DNA from 3 places in the Serratia sp. NPDC087055 genome. Region 1 is predicted to be linked to each of the others. Evidence: predicted binding sites of a transcription regulator. Region 1 holds the regulator's gene; each other region holds the start of a gene.
The links. The regulator sigma-54, encoded in region 1, starts transcription at its own class of promoters, with help from an activator protein. The targets are predictions, from matches to a motif close to GTTGGCACANNTTTCGCTNT.
Positions count from the first base shown of each region.

Region 2: a site for sigma-54 is predicted at 1,771-1,790, ahead of hycA (formate hydrogenlyase regulator HycA). Genes of this name have one in related genera too.
Region 3: a site for sigma-54 is predicted at 2,481-2,500, ahead of glnK (P-II family nitrogen regulator). Genes of this name have one in related genera too.

Region 1 covers NZ_JBJDOG010000003.1:289,066-293,087, reverse strand. Annotated here, with positions in the region: gene rapZ (RNase adapter RapZ) at 1-571, opposite strand, end outside; gene ptsN (PTS IIA-like nitrogen regulatory protein PtsN) at 702-1,163, opposite strand; gene hpf (ribosome hibernation promoting factor) at 1,318-1,605, opposite strand; gene rpoN (RNA polymerase factor sigma-54) at 1,629-3,062, opposite strand; gene lptB (LPS export ABC transporter ATP-binding protein) at 3,112-3,837, opposite strand; gene lptA (lipopolysaccharide ABC transporter substrate-binding protein LptA) at 3,844-4,022, opposite strand, start outside.
Region 2 covers NZ_JBJDOG010000001.1:1,168,204-1,172,225, reverse strand. Annotated here, with positions in the region: gene ACI2J2_RS05550 (proton-conducting transporter membrane subunit) at 1-547, opposite strand, end outside; gene ACI2J2_RS05545 (4Fe-4S dicluster domain-containing protein) at 547-1,161, opposite strand; gene hycA (formate hydrogenlyase regulator HycA) at 1,249-1,716, opposite strand; gene hypA (hydrogenase maturation nickel metallochaperone HypA) at 1,980-2,324, shown strand; gene hypB (hydrogenase nickel incorporation protein HypB) at 2,366-3,160, shown strand; gene ACI2J2_RS05525 (HypC/HybG/HupF family hydrogenase formation chaperone) at 3,151-3,444, shown strand; gene hypD (hydrogenase formation protein HypD) at 3,431-4,022, shown strand, end outside.
Region 3 covers NZ_JBJDOG010000001.1:2,648,599-2,652,620, reverse strand. Annotated here, with positions in the region: gene ACI2J2_RS12620 (SmdA family multidrug ABC transporter permease/ATP-binding protein) at 1-482, shown strand, start outside; gene ACI2J2_RS12615 (SmdB family multidrug efflux ABC transporter permease/ATP-binding protein) at 475-2,253, shown strand; gene glnK (P-II family nitrogen regulator) at 2,551-2,889, shown strand; gene amtB (ammonium transporter AmtB) at 2,926-4,022, shown strand, end outside.

The sequences.
Region 1 (4,022 bases):
AGTGTGGGTTCGGCAAGAATCGTACGTCGAACACGTAATCGGCATCGATCGGGATACCGTGTTTAAAGCCGAAGGATTCAAACACCATGGTTAGCTCACGCTCGCGTTTGCCCAACAGGCGTGTACGCAGCATTTCGGCCAGCTCATGCACTGACATTTCTGACGTGTCGATGATCAGGTCGGCTCTGGAACGCAGGGGTTCGAGCAGATCACTCTCTTCATCGATAGCGCTTTCCAGTGACAGGTTCTTGCTAGAGAGCGGATGCAGACGGCGTGTATCACTGTAGCGGCGAATCAGCGTATTGCGATCGGCGTCGAGGAACAGCAACTGCGGCGAGAAGCTGTCAGGCAGCTGAGTCATCGCATATTCAAACACTTCCGGCGATTCCGGCATGTTACGTACGTCGATGCTTACCGCTGCGGAGCTGTTGCGTTCCGCCAGCGTATTGGCAAGCTGCGGTAGCAGTACCACGGGCAGGTTATCAACGCAGTAAAAACCCATGTCTTCCAACGCCCGCAAGGCGACGGATTTCCCTGAACCGGAACGGCCGCTGACAATCATCAGCACCATGTGGAAACTCCCCTGGCATCTCAGTGGCGTCTATCGCCACCTTTAGAAACTTTATTATTCCGGCCTGAACCGGAATCCATCATGGCTAAACAGTATCGTTATCCGGGCTGGAAGTCACGCCAGCCGGGCGTTACTCGGTGATGATTTGGTAAAGCTCTTCGTCACTTTGCGCGGCACGCAGGCGACGGCATACGGTTTTGTCGGCCAGGCGCTTGGCGACCAGGGACAGGGTATGCAAATGGGTTTTACATTGATCTGCCGGTACCAGTAAGGCGAATAGCAGATCGACCGGCTGGTTATCAATGGCATCAAAGGCGATAGGTTGGTCGAGACGGATAAACACGCCAACAGCCCGCAATGTGTCCTCTTCCAGTTTGCCATGGGGAATGGCGATACCGTTGCCGATACCGGTGCTGCCCATACGCTCGCGGGTGAGAACCGCGTCAAACACCACCTGTGGTGACAGGTTTAGCTGCTTGGCGGCCAGTTCGCTGATAATTTCCAAAGCGCGTTTCTTGCTAGTGCAATGGACGGCGCTTCTGGTGCACTCGATGTTTAAGACCGAGCTTAATTGCATTGTTTCGTTGTTCATCTCATCTTCACTTAAAACCACACCAGCAAGCAGGCTTGTGAGGTGATTTTTCGCCTGTTGGCTTATCGGCGCGGTACCCATAGACAAACAGGTAACGCGCCGATGGCCGAATCTACGTTTGAGCCGAATCCGCGGACGGAAACGGCCCAGAATGTCAGTGTTGCTTCAGTTTGTCTTTATGTTTGTTCAATTGACGTGCCAGTTTGTCGATCAGGGTATCAATTGCAGCATACATGTTCTCGTCTTCCGAGGTGGCGTGCAACTCGCCTCCATTCACGTGCACCGTTGCTTCCGCAATCTGTTGCACTTTTTCCACACTAAGAACGACATACACCTGATTTATGCGGTCAAAATACTGTTCGAGTTTAGCGAACTTGGTGTTCACGAACTCACGCAATGGTTCGGTGATTTCGATGTGGTGTCCGGTAATGTTGAGCTGCATAGTGTCTTCCTTCTCAATAGAGGTCAAACCAACTGTTTACGCTGGTTGGACGGCGGGATGGACAAAGACTCTCGGTACTTGGCGACGGTACGCCGCGCCACGATGATCCCCTGATCGGAGAGCAGGGTGGCCAGCTTGCTGTCGCTGAGCGGTTTGGCGGGGTTTTCCGCCGCGATCATTTTCTTCACGACTGCCCGGATCGCCGTAGAGGAAGCCTCGCCTCCGCTGTCGGTATTCACATGGCTTGAGAAGAAATATTTCAATTCGAAAATGCCGCGCGGACTGTGCAAAAACTTTTGCGTAGTCACGCGTGAGATTGTCGATTCATGCATCTCCACGGCCTGAGCGATGTCCGCCAGTACCATGGGTTTCATAAATTCTGCACCTTGCTCAAAGAAGGCCTGTTGCTGCTCGACAATGCAGCGTGAGACTTTCAGTAAAGTGTCGTTCCTGCTTTCCAGACTTTTGATCAGCCATTTGGCTTCCTGCAGATTACTGCGGATGTACTGTCCGTCGCTGTCGTTACGCGCGCTGTTGCCCATGGCGGCGTATTGCTGGTTGATCTTCAGCCGTGGAATACTGTCACTGTTGAGCTCAACCGTCCAAACATCTTGCACTTTGCGTACCAGCACGTCTGGGATCACGTACTCAGACTCGCCGGTATTGATCGACTGGCCCGGACGCGGATCGAGTGACTGAATCAGCTGCATCGCTTCTTTCAGTGTATCTTCTTTTGAGCGCGTTGTTCGCATTAGGCTGCGAAAGTCGTGGTTGGCCAGCAAGTCCAGGTGTTCACTGATGATCAGGCGTGCTTCAGCCAGATAGGGCGTGTCTTCGGCATACTGGGAAAGCTGAACCAACAGGCAATCACGCAGATCGCGCGCGGCAACGCCAACCGGATCAAAACGCTGTACGCGTTTCAATACGGCTTCGACTTCGTCCATTGTCACATTTTCGTCACCGATGCTCTCCAGAATGTCTTCCAGCGGCACGGTGAGATAACCGGTGTCGTCGACAGCGTCAACGATTGAGGTGGCGATGGCGGCATCCGTATCGGAAAACGGTGTGAGATCCACCTGCCACATCAGATAGTCCTGCAGGGTCTGGGTGGTTTCACCTTGATAAACCGGGAGTTCATCATCGCTGTAATCAGTACGGGTACCGGAGGGGGTACCCGCCGTATAGATTTCATCCCAGGTAGCGTCCAACGGCAGCTCTTCCGGCATGTCTTTCTGTTCTAGCGCTTCGCGGGTGTCCAAACCTTCGGTTTCGAGGGTTTCTTTGGTTTCGATTTCTTCGTGCAGGTCAGTCTGTTCAAGCAATGGGTTGCTCTCTAATGCCAGCTGTATCTCCTGCTGGAGTTCAAGCGTGGACAACTGCAACAGGCGGATAGCCTGCTGGAGTTGGGGGGTCATAGCCAATTGTTGGCTAAACCTGAGTTGCAAACCTTGCTTCATAATCTTCTGTTTACTTCCGTTAACCGTCGCCCAATGGGCGCGCTGGTACTCAGAGGCGGAATTCTTCGCCCAGATAAACGCGTTTCACCTGCTCATCGGCCAGAATAGCATCCGGCGTGCCGTGAGCAATCAGTTTGCCCTGGCTGACAATGTAGGCGCGTTCACATACGTCCAGCGTTTCGCGCACGTTGTGGTCGGTGATCAGCACGCCCAGGCCGCTATCACGCAAGTGCTCGATAATCTTTTTAATGTCGATAACGGAGATGGGGTCGACCCCGGCGAAGGGTTCATCCAGCAGGATGAATTTCGGGTTGGCCGCCAGGGCTCGGGCGATCTCCACGCGGCGGCGTTCGCCACCGGACAAGGCCTGGCCCAGGTTGTCGCGCAGATGGGAGATATGGAACTCTTCCATCAGCTCTACCGCACGGTCTGCTCGCTGTTCGCTGCTGAGGTCATCACGGATCTCAAGAACGGCCATCAGGTTGTCATACACGCTCAGGCGGCGGAAGATTGACGCTTCTTGCGGTAGATAGCCGATACCACGACGCGCGCGCGCATGCAGTGGCAACAGGCTGATGTCTTCTTCGTCAATCACGATACGCCCGGCATCACGTTGAACGATACCCACCACCATGTAGAAGGTGGTGGTCTTACCGGCACCGTTCGGCCCCAGAAGGCCGACGATTTCGCCGGATTTCACGTTCAGACTGACGTCTTCAACAACTTTGCGGCCCTTGTAGGCTTTCGCCAAGTTTTCTGCGATGAGTGTAGCCATAAGTGATTAGTTACTCTTCTTTTGCCCGTTTTTGTCTTGCAACTGCGACGGTACCAGAACCGTAGTCACGCGTTTGCCTTTATCGCTAAACGCCTGCATTTGCTGCTGTTGCACCAGGTAGGTGATGCGATCGCCTTTTACGTTGCTGTCGAGCTGTTCCAGATAGGCATTCCCGGTCAGGGTCA
Region 2 (4,022 bases), on a different contig from region 1:
TGAACGCGATAACCAATAGCAGCGAGCCTAATCGCATCAGTAAGAACTGGTTATGCCCGGCACGCAGGCTTTTGGCTCCCGGGGAATGGGCAACCAGAAAGTAGCCGCACAACGCCGCCAGTTCCAACAGTAAAAGCAGAGCAATGGCATTATCAGCCATCACTGCGGCGCTTAATGCCGCCAACATCAGATTGGTCAGCCCGCCAATTCGTCCACGCGCGCGCGGGTTTAACCTGTGTATGTACCCCGTGTGATATAGCGCGGTAAAGACACCGCTAAGGGCAATCACCAGCAGTAGCAGTGCGTTAGGGCCACTGATTTCCACGGCATAATGCAGCCAGGGTAATCGGGCGCTGTGCAGTGGCGTAAACAACATGGATAAGGCCGCCAACAATGCAGCGAGAGCGCACAACAAAGTGCCGCCACTGAGCGGCCTGCTAACTGATGCCCAGGGCGAGGTTAGCCAGCTCAACAACGCACAAAGCACGTATCCCCCTAATGCCAATGTCAGTAGCAACAATGGATCGGGCGCAATGGTATACATCATCAATTCGGCTCCTTGCGGAAGTCAGGGGCAGCAACGAACGGCAACTCGGCGCTGAGTGCCTGCATGGCGTTACGTCTTTTTTGTTCGCTCGCGAGTCGCACGTCACGGTCAGTCACCAAGCGGATGGCCTGAGTGGGGCAAGTGCGGATACACGCGGGGCCATCTGCGCTGAAATCGCAGAGATCGCACTTCACCGCCACAGCCCGGACGCCGGGCAGGCAGTCAAGAAAAGCGCTAATGGGGCGCGGCGCTGTGGCAGCGGGTAGCGCAAGCGGCGTATTGCAATCTGCAGGTATCGCCAGCGGGGTACTACCACCAAAACCAATAGCCCCGAATGGGCAGGCAATGCCGCAAAGCTTGCAACTGATACACAGGCTTTCGTTCAGTGAGATGGCGTCATCCTGATGGCGAATCGCGTTGACTGGGCAGACTTGTGCACAGGGCGCATCTTCGCATTGATGACACATCACGGGGGCCGAATCGCGGGCACTGCGTATTACCTGCAAGCGGGGTAATGCCTGCAAGCCGTATTGCCGGTGTTCCGCAGAGCAACTTGCCATACAGGTATTGCAGCCAATACACAATTTAGGGTCCGCAATAATAAAGCGGTTCATGCACACTCCTTGCTTCGTCATTTATGACGACATCGTCAGTAAAAAATGACGTTTCGACAGTTTTCCGTCAGTGATTAACGCCGACAGTCAGACGGGTAAGGTTATTTTCTTCAGTGCGTCATGAATGGCACATCCATCATGAAGGGAGTCGAACAGGCATTGATAAATAATGGCGATCTTATCCAGATAATGTTCAAAGACTGCCTGTGTATCACGATTGTTTATTATTTCGTCGACATTGCCGTTTTCATCCAGGGTAGCATGTGCAAAAGCGGCAAAATTCTCCGGTTCATGCGCCGTCGCCAAATTAATGCGGTAGCAAATGTCTCGGCTGTAAAATCCCTCACTTAATTGAATACTAACGGTAAAGTGGTTGAACAAGACAAAGCGTAGGTCGTCCTCCTTTCCGTAGGTAAACTGATGATTAATCTTCTTTTTAGTGGTGGTGACCGCTTTAATTAGTGTGCTGTGATAGGTTTGCCATTGCGCCATCAGGCGGTTGCTTTTGCTGGCGATATAATCGGCCTGGCTGGTTACTTCACTGATTGTACTCATTGTCCTCACTCAACATTAATGGTCATTGTCGAAATAGCTCTGGGTCAACGAGTTAAAGCATAAAGTGTGCCAAAACTTCGATTTATTCATTTATCACTTTAACTTCAACCTGTAGCGTTAAATTAAATACCCGGTTTTTCAGAGGAGGATTTATGTAATTGCTGCCGATGACATGACGATCGACAAATATGTCAATTTCGGTTTGGCATCATATTTGCAATGTTATTACTACGACGCGTTTTATCACCCTTGGCGGAGGCCGGATGCACGAAATAACCTTGTGCCAACATGCGATGGAAATAATGCAGCAACAGGCTCGCCAGCATCATGCTCAACGTATTACTGCGGTGTGGTTCGAAATTGGCGCATTTTCTTGCGTGGAAGCGGAGTCTTTGCGCTTCTGTTTCGACATGGTGTGTCGAGACACCTTGGCTGAAGGCTGCGAGTTGCATCTGATAGAGCAACGTGCGCAGTCCTGGTGTCATGACTGCCAGCGCGATGTCCAGTTGCTGATGCCACAGGTCTTGGTCTGCCCGCACTGTGCCGGGCGAAACCTGCGTGTGACGGCCGATGATGGCTTACACATAAAACGCCTGGAAATTGAATAGACAACATGCCCAAAGAAGAGAAAGGGTCTAGGAGGACGAACATGTGCAGTACCTGCGGTTGTGCCCACGGTGAACTGACGATTGAAGGGGAAGTAAAAGTCCCATTCCGTCCGCAACGGAATAGGCAAGGCGATTTGCATTATGGCTTGGGGCTGGCAGGCACCCATGCGCCGGGCATCAGCCAGCGCCGCATGCTGGAAATCGAAACCCGGGTGTTGGATAAAAACGATCGCTTGGCAGAGCGTAATCGTCAGTATTTCACCGAACAACATATCCTGGCGTTGAATCTGGTTTCCAGCCCCGGATCAGGCAAAACCACACTGCTGACAGAAACGTTGTTGCGGCTACGTGGCCATCATACTTGCGCGGTGGTGGAGGGAGACCAGCAAACGACCAACGATGCTGAACGCATTCGCGCGACCGGCGTCCCGGCGATTCAGGTCAATACCGGCAAAGGCTGTCATCTGGACGCACAAATGGTGCATGAAGCCACCCAGCGTTTAGGGTTGAAACCCGGCAGCCTACTGTTTATCGAAAACGTCGGTAACCTGGTTTGTCCGGCCAGTTTTGATCTGGGCGAACGCCATAAGGTGGCAGTGCTCTCGGTCACCGAAGGGGAAGACAAGCCCCTCAAGTACCCGCATATGTTTGCCGCCGCACGTTTGATGATCGTGAACAAAATCGATCTGCTGCCGTATTTGAACTTCGATTTGGCGGCCTGTATCGACAATGCCCGTCAGGTCAATCCCGCCATTGAGGTGATAACCCTGTCGGCAACCCACGGTGAAGGGATGGAACACTGGCTGGCTTGGCTGGAGAAAGAGTTATGTGTATAGGCATTCCCGGGCAAATCGTGGCGTTGGATGAAAACCAGCCCCAACATGCCTGGGCCGACGTCTGCGGTGTGCAGCGTGAAGTGAATATTGCGTTGGTACGTAAAGATGATGAACCCAGAGAAGCGATGATCGGCTGCTGGGTATTGATCCACGTAGGGTTCGCGATGAGCCGACTTGATCGGCACGAAGCCGAAGAGATGTTGGCGGCGCTGCACGCGATGGGCGAAGTAGAAGAGGATGTGGCGCTGTTTTTAGCGGGGGAAGGCCAGCATGCATTACGTTGACGAATTCCGCGATCCGCACCGGGTAAAATCGCTGCTTCAGCATATCAGGCACCGCGCTGCCCAGTTGTCTTTTACCACCGAACGACCGCTGCAAATCATGGAAGTGTGTGGGGGACATACTCATGCCATTTTCCGTTTTGGCCTGGATAAGTTGCTACCGCCCAACATTGAGTTTATCCACGGCCCGGGTTGCCCGGTGTGCGTGTTGCCGATGGGGCGCATAGACGCCTGCTGTGAAATCGCCGAGCACCCGGAGGTCATCTTTTGCACCTTCGGCGATGCGCTACGGGTACCGGGCAAACAGGGGTCATTGTTGCAGGCCCGTGAACGCGGGGCCGATGTACGGGTGGTTTACTCCCCATTGGATGCACTGGCACTGGCAAGACAAAACGCACACCGGCAGGTGGTGTTCTTTGCCCTTGGTTTTGAAACCACCATGCCGGTTACGGCGATAACCCTGCAGCAGGCCCGACAGGAAGGCCAACGCAACTTTAGCGTATTTTGCCAGCACATCAGTCTGATCCCGACGCTACGCAGCCTGTTGCAACAGCCAGATGTGCGTATCGACGGTTTTCTGG
Region 3 (4,022 bases), on a different contig from region 1:
TGGGGAATCCGGGTGCGACGCAGGAACAAATTGAGCGAGCAGCTCGGCTTGCCAGCGTACATGAGGATATTTTGCGTCTGCCGCAGGGGTATGAAACCGAAGTGGGCGAGCGTGGCGTGATGCTGTCCGGCGGGCAGAAACAGCGTATTTCTATTGCCCGAGCCCTGTTGCTGGATGCGGAAATCCTGATCCTTGATGATGCGCTGTCGGCAGTGGATGGCCGTACTGAACATCAAATTCTGCATAACCTGCGTAGCTGGGGACAAAACCGGACGGTGATTATCAGCGCACACCGGCTCTCGGCGTTGACCGAAGCCAGTGAAATTCTGGTGATACAGCACGGTAGCGTGGCGCAACGTGGCCAGCATGCGTCGCTGGCGGCTCAACCCGGTTGGTATCGCGATATGTATCGTTATCAGCAACTGGAAGCGGCACTCGATGAGGCTCCTGAAAGCGGTGAGGAGATGTTACCCAATGAATAAGGTGCAAAAGCTGTGGCCGACGCTGAAACGGTTGCTGGCTTATGGATCGCCGTACCGGAAACCGCTGGGGTTGGCGGTGTTAATGCTGTGGGTCGCAGCAGCGGCGGAAGTCGCCGGACCCATTCTGGTCAGCTACTTTATCGATAACTATGTTGCCAAGGGCCAGCTGCCGTTGATGATCGTCTGTGGGCTGGCAGCCGCCTATATTCTGTTGGAACTGCTCGCAGCAGCGCTACACTATTTTCAGGCGTTGCTGTTCAACCAGGCGGCAGTCGGGGTGGTTCAACGCCTGCGTACGGACGTGATGGATGCCGCGTTACGCCAGCCGCTGAGTGCTTTTGATACGCAGCCGGTCGGGCAGTTAATCTCGCGGGTAACCAACGACACGGAAGTGATCAAAGATCTGTACGTGATGGTCGTGTCCACCGTATTGAAAAGTGCTGCGCTGATTGGCGCCATGCTGGTGGCGATGTTTAGCCTCGACTGGCGTATGGCACTGGTGGCGATCTGCATCTTTCCTGCGGTGTTTGTGGTGATGGGGATTTATCAATATTACAGCATACCGATTGTGCGGCGGGTACGTAGCTATCTGGCAGACATTAACGATGGCTTTAACGAAGTGATCAACGGTATGGGGGTCATTCAGCAGTTCCGTCAGCAGCTTCGCTTTGGCGAACGCATGAGCGCCGCCAGTCGTTCTCATTATACCGCCCGCATGCAAACCTTGCGGTTGGATGGTTTTCTTTTGCGTCCACTGCTCAGCCTGTTTTCGGCGCTCGTGCTGTGCGGCCTGTTGATGCTGTTCGGCTTCAGTGGTGAGGGAGCGATCGGCGTTGGGGTGTTGTATGCCTTTATCAACTATCTGGGGCGTCTGAATGAGCCGCTGATAGAGCTGACGGCGCAGCAATCTATCTTGCAGCAGGCAGTTGTCGCCGGCGAGCGTATTTTCGAATTGATGGATCGTCAGCAGCAGAGTTACGGCACGGATGAACGCCCGCTGGAAAGCGGGCGCATAGATATAGACGATCTGAGCTTTGCCTACCGTGATGACAAAAAGGTGCTGCAGCATATTTCGCTGTCGGTGCCGTCGCGTGGTTTTGTGGCGCTGGTCGGGCATACCGGCAGCGGTAAGAGTACGTTGGCCAATCTGTTAATGGGCTACTACCCCGTTAACCAGGGAGAGGTGCGTCTCGATGGGCGTCCGCTGGCCAGTCTGTCACACCGTACGTTGCGTCAGGGCGTGGCGATGGTGCAGCAGGATCCGGTAGTGATTGCCGAGTCAGTGCTGGCTAACGTTACCCTGGGGCGCAATATCAGTGAGGAAGCCGTCTGGCAAGCGCTGGAAAGGGTTCAACTGGCTGAGCTGGTGCGCGGCTTCCCGCAGGGTATTCATACGCGCCTGGGTGAGCAAGGTAACAATCTTTCTGTGGGCCAGAAACAGCTGCTGGCGATGGCCAGGGTGTTGGTGCAGGCACCGCAAATCTTGATCCTGGATGAGGCGACAGCCAACATTGATTCGGGAACGGAACAGGCGATTCAGCGCGCACTGCGCTTGATTCGCGAACATACCACGCTGGTGGTGATCGCTCATCGTCTGTCGACCATTGTGGATGCGGATACTATTCTGGTGCTGCACCGTGGTCAGGCCGTCGAGCAGGGCAATCATCAGCAACTGCTGGCGCAGCAGGGACGTTACTACCAGATGTATCAGCTGCAATTGGTGGGGGAAGAACTGGCCGCCGCTAACCGCGAAGAAACACAAACGGCGTAATGCCTGGGGCCGCTTTGGCGGCCTCTTACTTTTCCCACGCCTACGCACCACAAACAGGCATCACGGCTTTTTAAATCCCTTTCTCTGCACTTTTTCGACGCGTCACGCACCAAAATAGTGCGCAATATTTAATCAATCTTCTGTGCGCTGGCGCATTGGCGGCGACCTGCAGTGCAACGGATCGCCGTCCTGCCGGTTAATTTGCTGAATTAGCGTACAAAATCATTTGTGGCATAGCCTTTGCTTTATAAGACTCGTACCCGGGGTGAGTTTGGGCTTAATTCGTGGAGAGGCAATATGAAGCTGGTGACCGTGGTGATTAAACCATTCAAGCTGGAGGACGTGCGTGAAGCCCTATCCTCTGTAGGTATTCAGGGGCTGACCGTAAGCGAAGTGAAAGGCTTTGGTCGTCAGAAAGGGCATGCTGAGCTGTATCGCGGAGCCGAGTACAGCGTCAACTTCTTACCCAAAGTAAAAATCGACATTGCTATCGCTGACGACCAGTTAGATGAAGTGGTTGATGTCATTAGTAAAGCGGCCTACACCGGCAAAATAGGTGACGGCAAAATTTTCGTTGCCGAATTGCAACGTGTCATTCGCATTCGCACCGGCGAAACAGATGAAGCAGCACTGTAATCACAGGCTCAGTAAAGTAATGGGGATGGATTGATAATGAAAAAACTTTTATCCATGTTGGGCCTGAGTACGGTAACCATGGTTCCTTCTTTGGCCCTGGCCGCTCCGGCGGTCGCAGACAAGGCTGACAACGCCTTCATGATGATTTGCACCGCTTTGGTGCTGTTCATGACCTTGCCGGGCGTCGCGTTGTTTTACGGCGGTTTGCTGCGTTCCAAGAACGTGCTTTCCATGTTGACCCAAGTGACAGTCACCTTCGCATTGGTGTGCGTGTTATGGGTGCTTTATGGCTACAGTCTGGCTTTCAGCGAAGGCAATGCGTTCTTCGGTGGCTTCCAGACGGCGATGCTGAAGGGCATTGGCATCGACAGCGTTACCGGCACCTTTAACCAAATGATCCACGTGGCATTCCAGTGCTCATTTGCCTGTATTACCGTTGCGCTGGTTGTGGGGGGCTTTGCCGAACGAATCCGTTTCTCTGCGGTAGTGATCTTCGCGGCAATTTGGTTCACCATTTCTTACCTGCCAATTGCCCATATGGTGTGGGGCGGTGGTTTGCTCGCTACAGATGGTGCACTGGACTTTGCCGGTGGTACCGTCGTGCACATCAACGCGGCCAGTGCCGGCCTGATTGGCGCTTACCTGCTGGGCAAGCGCGCGGGTTTCGGTAAAGAAGCCTTCAAGCCGCACAACTTGCCAATGGTGTTTACCGGTGCGTCCATCCTGTACATCGGTTGGTTTGGCTTTAACGCCGGTTCTGCCAGCGCGGCTAACGGTGTTGCGGCCCTGGCGTTCCTGAATACCGTGGTGGCTACTGCGGGCGCGATTCTCTCATGGACCTTCGCTGAGTGGATTGTGCGTGGCAAACCTTCACTGTTGGGTGCTTGTTCCGGCATGATCGCCGGGCTGGTTGCGATAACACCGGCTGCGGGCACCGTGGGTGTTGGCGGGGCGTTGATTATCGGCCTGGTCGGCGGCATTGCCGGTCTGTGGGGTGTGGTCACGCTGAAGAAATGGCTGAAAGTTGATGATACCTGTGACGTGTTCGGCGTGCATGGCGTGTGTGGCATCGTCGGCTGTCTGCTGACAGGTGTGTTCACCTCTGCTTCGCTGGGCGGTACGGGCTACGCAGA